2 regions of the Arthrobacter sp. THG-b23 genome follow, and region 2 is predicted to be linked to the other one. Evidence: predicted binding sites of a transcription regulator. Region 2 holds the regulator's gene; the other holds the start of a gene.
What was found. Region 2 encodes LexA, which represses DNA repair genes until DNA is damaged. Its sites were predicted from a motif close to TCGAACANNTGTTCGA; they were not measured.
Positions count from the first base shown of each region.

Region 1: a site for LexA is predicted at 1,754-1,769, ahead of AC5RVD_RS15620 (HNH endonuclease signature motif containing protein). Genes of this name have one in related genera too.

Region 1 is NZ_JBNHGM010000010.1:119,291-122,664, reverse strand. It holds gene AC5RVD_RS15620 (HNH endonuclease signature motif containing protein) at 1-1,723, opposite strand, end outside; gene AC5RVD_RS15615 (SDR family oxidoreductase) at 2,024-2,767, opposite strand; gene AC5RVD_RS15610 (hypothetical protein) at 2,836-3,147, opposite strand.
Region 2 is NZ_JBNHGM010000012.1:30,759-34,132, forward strand. It holds gene AC5RVD_RS16295 (histidinol-phosphate transaminase) at 1-665, opposite strand, end outside; gene AC5RVD_RS16300 (LysM peptidoglycan-binding domain-containing protein) at 738-1,091, opposite strand; gene lexA (transcriptional repressor LexA) at 1,390-2,139, shown strand; gene AC5RVD_RS16310 (ATP-dependent DNA helicase) at 2,243-3,374, opposite strand, start outside.

The DNA of each region.
Region 1 (3,374 bases), on a different contig from region 2:
CTTCCCCGGCTTCCTGCGCGTTCGCGGCGGGGGCTTCATGTGCGTTCCCGGCGGCGGGTTCATGTGCGTTCCCGGCGGCCGCGGCGGCGGCTTCGTGCCCGTCCGCGGCGGCAGCTTCATGTCCGTTCGCGGCGGCGGCTTCATGCCCGTCCGCAGCGGCGGCTTCATGCCCGTCCGCAGCGGCAGCTTCATGCCCGTCCGCAGCGGCAGCTTCATGCCCGTCCGCAGCGGCGGCTTCATGTCCGTTGGCAGCGGCGGCGGCGCGGCTTCTAAGTGTTGTCGGGTCGGTGAGTGACCAACCGTCGTCGGGAGTGGTGCTGTGGGTGTGGCCGGAGCGGGTGGTGAAGCGCAGCGTCCCGTCGGGGTCCTGGGTGACGGCAGTGCCGCCGTGGTGTTTGGTTTTGTGCCCGGGTCTGCATCTGGCACTGAGATTTTCGAGGACGGTTTTACCGCCGTCTTCCCAGGCGATGGTGTGGTCGATGTCGCAGTGGTCGGCGGGGATGGTGCAGCCGTAGTCGCGGCAGTGGCGGTCGCGCAGCCGGACGAGGCGTTTGAGCCATTCGGGCGGGTGGCGCAGGTCTTTCGCGGCGGCGGCTGCCTTGCCGTAGTCGTCGGTGAGCGCGATCAGCCAGGACTTGGCCAGCGCCGCAAGGTCGCGGGTCATGCCCGGCGGGATGGGCCCGTAGCCAGTGAGTTCGCCGGCTTCTTCGGAGAGCCGCAGCAAGGTTGCAAGGGGCGCAGTCACAGCGACGGACGCGGTGACGTTCCCGGCGCCGCAGATGCATGGTCCGCACGTTGCCTGCCTGGTGGCTGGTTCGGCGGTCGCCTCCGCCAATGCCGTTGCGGCAGCGGTGCCGCTCCCTTGTACCGTGGCCCCCGGCTGGTAGGCGTGGTCGGGGTAGCGCAGGAGCATGTCGGTGAAGACATCGGCGCGGAGTTGGCCGAGGGTGCGGGTCTCGTCGGCGGTCTGCAGTTTCCTGGCGTGGGCCTGCATCAGGTTGTAGGCCAGCATCGCCTTCTCCGCCGACGTGCGGATGTAGAGTTCGGCCATTCCATCGTCCTGGGGCTGGTACTGCACGGTCCGGTGTTCCATCGCGGCCCGGTGCCGGGTTTCGAGGGGTTCGGGGTGCAGCCGGTCGCGGGCGGTGCGGGCCCGGGCCTGGACGGATTCCAGCGTGATGGTCCCGGCGCCGGGGACGACCTTGGCCTCATAGTGGGCCATGACGGTCGGCGTCAGGTCCATGCCTTTCCGGGCAATCGCCACGGCCCTGGACATATCAATTTCTCCAGCGTCCAGGGCACTGAGGGTGGTGGGCAGGTACGTGCCGATCTGTTGCGCGTCGGCCAGTTCGGCAGCGGCCCGCTCGCGACGCACGGCCAGGATAGGTGCGAGTTCGGCGGCGGCGTGGCGGGAAATTCCGTCCGGCGCCCCGGCATCGGCGCCAGTGGCCGGGCGCAGCACCGCCATGCGGTGCACGGCTCGCAACCGCCGCGACTGGGCCCACGCCTCATGCTTGCGGACCGCTTTGAGGTACTCCAGGGCTGACCAATCATCCAAGGTTCCCGGATCCGTTCCGGCGAGCAGACCGGCCAGTTCCGCCGGACCCAGCTCCTGCCAATCCTCCGCCCGCAATTCACTGGCGGGGACACCGCCGTCGGGCAGGGCAGGAATGCCGGATTGTTCCTCCGGCTCCTGTGCCTCGTCCAACGGTTCCGCTGCCATACTTCAACGCTACGCACCGCGCATCACGGGTAGAACGGATCTTCGACGTAAGTGCAAAACTGCCGGCCGCTGCACGCCTGTGGAGGGAGGGTCGGCATGTTTAGAGGACAAGCGGCGCTTCTGGAGAACGAGTCTGCGCGTGTAGAGGGTTGGCGGACAAATCGGCCACTGGTATTCGCTAACCCTAATAAATCAGCGCGCGCACAAAGCCGCCCACCACGGCAAGAATCGGAGAGTCTGGCGTCCCTCGTCCAGACGTCCAAGTACAAGTACAAGGGGAATCGCCCGGTTTCGCTCTTGCTACTTCCGGATTAATTTGTGGGCGGCGGCCTGTGCCACCGGACGCATGACGATCTGGTCAAGGTTTATGTGATGCGGCAGGTTGAGCGAGTAGGCCACGACGTCGGCGACGTCCTCGGCCAGCAGCGGTTTCTCCACACCGGCGTAGACGTGGTCGGCCGCCTGCCGGTCACCCCCGAGCCGGTTCAGCGAGAACTCCTCCGTCTGCACCAGGCCCGGGAGGATGTCGATCACGCGCACGTTGTGTTCCGCTTCTTCCAGGCGCAGGGTGCCGGCCATCGAGTGCTGGGCGAACTTGGCGGCCACGTAACCTCCGCCGCCTTCGTACGCCACGATCCCCGCTGTGGAGGTCAGCAGCACGACCGAGCCTTCACCGTTGTCGCGCAAGGCCGGAAGAAACGCCTGGATCATCCGCAGGGAGCCGAGGACGTTGACCTCGTACATCTTCTGCCAATCGACCGGCTTTCCTTCGGCGATGGAATCCACCCCAAAGGCGCCACCGGCGATGTTCACCAGCGCGTCGATCCCGCCGTCGGCCAAGACCGTCGTTGCGAGCCGGTCCACTGAAGCTTGGTCGGTTACGTCCGCGGGCATGGCGACGGCGCCAGTCTCGTGGGCGAGGGTTGTCAGCCGGTCGGCGCGGCGGGCGACTGCCACGACGTCCCACCCGGTGTTCCGCAGAGCCCGCACGGTGGCTGCCCCGATACCCGAACTTGCTCCGGTGACTATTGCGCGCCTGGTCATGATTCACAGCGTACCGGCCGGAGGCAGCGGTACTGAGACAATGCCGGGCTGGCTGGTTTGGTCGCGTTTCAGCGCGTGATGGTGAGCGGCTTCACGGGGATCGCGCAGGCGGCCCTTTCCAGTTGGACGACGGCGACGGTCGCGACCCGGTTGTTCCGGCCTGTGTCATCGCACCAGTCGACGTTGTGGGGCGTGGCTGTCACGGCCGCCTCACCGACGGCCGCTTGTTCGGGGACGACAAACGCGTATGTGAAGCCGCCGCCGTCGTTCATCGGAGCGGTTTCGTGAACGACTTCTGCACCGGAAGCATCTGTCACGATCACTTCTATCTGCGCGTCACTGCCGTAGCGCGGGTCACAGTCGGCGTCCGGCGCTGACACCGTTACAGCCTGCCCTGAGATCGCCTCCGCAGGGCTCACCGAGTACTCCGGCGGGAGACACGGCGGTGCAACGAGCCCGGGGAAAATCCCGCAGCCCGCTATGGAACCGCCCAGAAGCGCCGCGCCCACCAGGGCCAGGACGGCACCGCGCCATGTGCCACGGCTCCCGGCTCGAGTCACCCGCACTCGCGGGCCGCCGACACCAAGCAACTCCCCCATCCGCCGCG
Region 2 (3,374 bases):
AGTCGCTCCCGCCCCGGCAACAGAGTCAGCGCGCTCGGCCTCCCGGCGTGGGCGAACTCGGCGTAGGCCTCGTCCACGATCACGATGGCCTGGGAGGCCTCCCCTGCTTCATAAACGGCCTCCACGACGTCGAGGCCCAGGGCGGTTCCCGTCGGGTTGTTGGGCGAACAAAGGACGACGACGTTTGCGGCGGAGTCGGCCACGGCAGCGGCGGCAGCGTCCGGCGACAACGTGAAGTCTGCCCCCCGCGGAACAGCCACATACTCCGTGTCCGTCCCGCTGGCCAGCAGCGGGTACATCGAATAGGTGGGCGGGAAGCTCAGCAGGGTACGGCCGGGGCCACCGAAGGCCTGGAGGATTTGCTGCAGGACTTCGTTCGATCCGTTGGCAGCCCAGATGTTCGCTGCGGTGAGGCCGTGCCCCAAGTAGCGGGCCAGTGCCGTTCTCAGCTTCGTGAACTCGCGATCCGGATACCGGTTCAAACCCGCGGCCGCGTCGCTAACGGCCGAGACGATGGCCTGACGGACTGCGTCGGGCAGGCCGTGGGTGTTTTCGTTGACATTCAGGAGGACGGGAACCTCCAACTGGGGCGCACCATAGGGCTCCAAGCCCCGGAGATTGTCCCGCAACGGCAGGCGGTTCAGGCGTTCTAACTGCTCACTCACTGGTCCAGTTTAAGCTTCGGCCCGCCCGGGGCAGGAATCGGGCGGGCCGAAGCAGCTCATATTACGGCTGCCTCAGCGCGCGGACGGGACCAGCAACTGCTGGCCGGCATGGACGATGTCCCCCTGGAGTCCGTTCAATTGCGCGATCTCGAAAATGACATCGTGAGGGTTGCGGTCGGGGGCGGACTGCACGGCCACGTCCCACAGCGTCTGGCCGCTGCCGACCGTGACAGTTGCCGCCGGCCCCGGTCCCAGCTGCCCGGCGGCGGCCATTGCCGGCGCCGTGAAGAAACCGATCAAGGTCAGGGCGGCGGCCGCGGCGAGCATCAGCGGCAGACCAATCAGCAACAAGCGGCCTCGGCGGGTCAGCCGGAGGTTGGTGCTGGTACGGACGCCGGCGGGCTGCGGTGCGAGCTGGGCGGACATGGTGTCACCTTTCCGATTTTCGATCTATTTCTGCTGGTTTCGATCGTTTGGCAACCGCATTCGAACGTATCTTCGAATGCGTCTTCTATAGTTTTAGCACTGGTGATCGAATATTGTCGAGACTCAGTCGAACAAATGTTTGAAATTCACCACCGCCTCGCCTAGCGTTGTAAGCGTCAAGCGGCGGTAAGAGCAGTGCACCAGCCGCCACCGACAAAACAGCCAGACAACAACCCATGCGCGGTTCCGCTACCGCAGCGCCGGCGCATGGACCACTACGGGGAGACCGGGGCCGGATATGTCCGAAGAGAGCACCACCACTGCCGGAGCCAGGCGACGCGGCCGACCCGTCAAGGTGGGACGCAGCCTGACGCCGCGGCAGAAGAAGATCCTGGAGACGATCCAGCGCTCCGTCATGTCCCACGGATACCCTCCGTCGATGCGCGAAATCGGTGACACCGTCGGTTTGGCGAGCCTGTCCAGCGTCACGCACCAGCTGGCGCAACTCGAGAAGATGGGCTACATCAGGCGCGACCCCAAGCGTCCCCGTGCGATGGAAATCCTGACTCCGCTGACCCTCGAGCACGGGGGCGTGGAAATCGTCGGAGTCGATGAACCGCAGCAGCTGCGCAGCTCCAGCGGCGTTGCAGTATCTGAACTGACCACTTCGTCCGACACGGCGATGGTGCCGCTGGTGGGTCGGATCGCGGCAGGCGGTCCTATCCTGGCTGACCAGGCGGTCGAGGACGTCATGCCCCTGCCGCGCCAACTGGTGGGACACGGCGAGTTGTTCATGCTCAGGGTTTCGGGCGATTCGATGATCGATGCGGCTATCTGTGACGGCGACTGGGTCGTGGTGCGCCAGCAGCACACGGCCGAGAACGGCGACATCGTGGCGGCGCTGCTCGACGACGAAGCAACGGTCAAGACCTTCCGGCAGCGCGACGGTCACACCTGGCTGCTGCCGCAGAACACCCAGTACGAACCGATTCTGGGAGACCACGCAACCATCATGGGCAAGGTTGTCTCGGTGATGCGGGCCCTCTGACCCGCCGCAGGCTCCTCAGCCCCTCTGCCGGTCACCGGGGCCGTTGCCCGTTCCCGGTTTGCGCGCGGGCGACCGCTCCGGCGTGGCTGCTGCCCCAGCCCGTTCAGGCAGCGGCTGCAGCCAGCCTCTCCAGGATCTGACGTGCCATGGCGCCGTCCTTGGTGCTCCAGAACGGCGGCAGGGCGCTGCGCAGGAAGCCCCCGTATCGTGCTGTCGCCAGCCGCGAGTCCAACACGGCCACTACTCCCCGGTCGTTGGAGGCGCGGATCAGCCTGCCTGCCCCCTGCGCCAGCCGCACGGCCGCATGGGTCGCCGAAACCGTCATGAAACCGTTTCCCCCGGCCTGCGCCACGGACCGGGTTCGGGCAGTCGTGAGCGGGTCGTCCGGCCGGGGGAACGGAATCCGGTCGATGACCACGAGCCGGCACGCTGCACCGGGAACGTCGACGCCCTGCCAGAGCGTCATGGTGCCAAACAGGCATGCGTCCGGTTCCTCGGCGAATTGGCGGACCAGCGCCGCCATCGATGATTCTCCCTGGCACAGAATGGTCAGGTCGGTTCGCTCGCGCATTTCCGCTGCAGCTTCTTCTGCCGCACGCCGTGAGGAAAACAGGCCCAGGGCGCCGCCGCGCGAGGCCAGCAGGAGCTCCTCGAGTTCATCAAGCTGCTCGGGGCTGGTGCCCCGGCCCGGTTTGGGCAGATGTGACGCCACGTACAGCACGCCCTGCCGAGGGTAATCGAAGGGACTGCCCACATCAACGCTGGAATAGGCCGGCGCACCGGCTCCCAGCAGTCCGAGTGACCCGGCTACCGCGTCGAAGGTTCCCCCGACGGACAATGTTGCCGAGGTGAGCACCACCGTGTGTTCGTCGAACAGACCTTCGCGCAGCCGGGACGCCACGGAGAGCGGCGCTATGTTCAGCGTCGCCGGCTGGTCGTCGTTGGCGGCGTAGTCCCCGGTCTCGCCATAAGTACTGGGACGGGTCGCCCAGATGACCTCCCGGGAGTCGGGCGCGGACAGCAGCCGTTCGGCCAACTCCAGCACGGCAGAGAGCCGCGACCGCGCCATCTGCCGCCCGCCGTCCGCTGCCCCCGCACCCTCCGGCTTGGAATCGGAAAGCGCTGTACGGGCGGCTTCCCGCAGTTGCGTGAGAACCAACTCATGCTCCTCGCGGAGGCCGGCCGCCAACAGCCCGGTCGGCAGCGACTGCAGGACGTCCTCCAGGGCGTCGGCC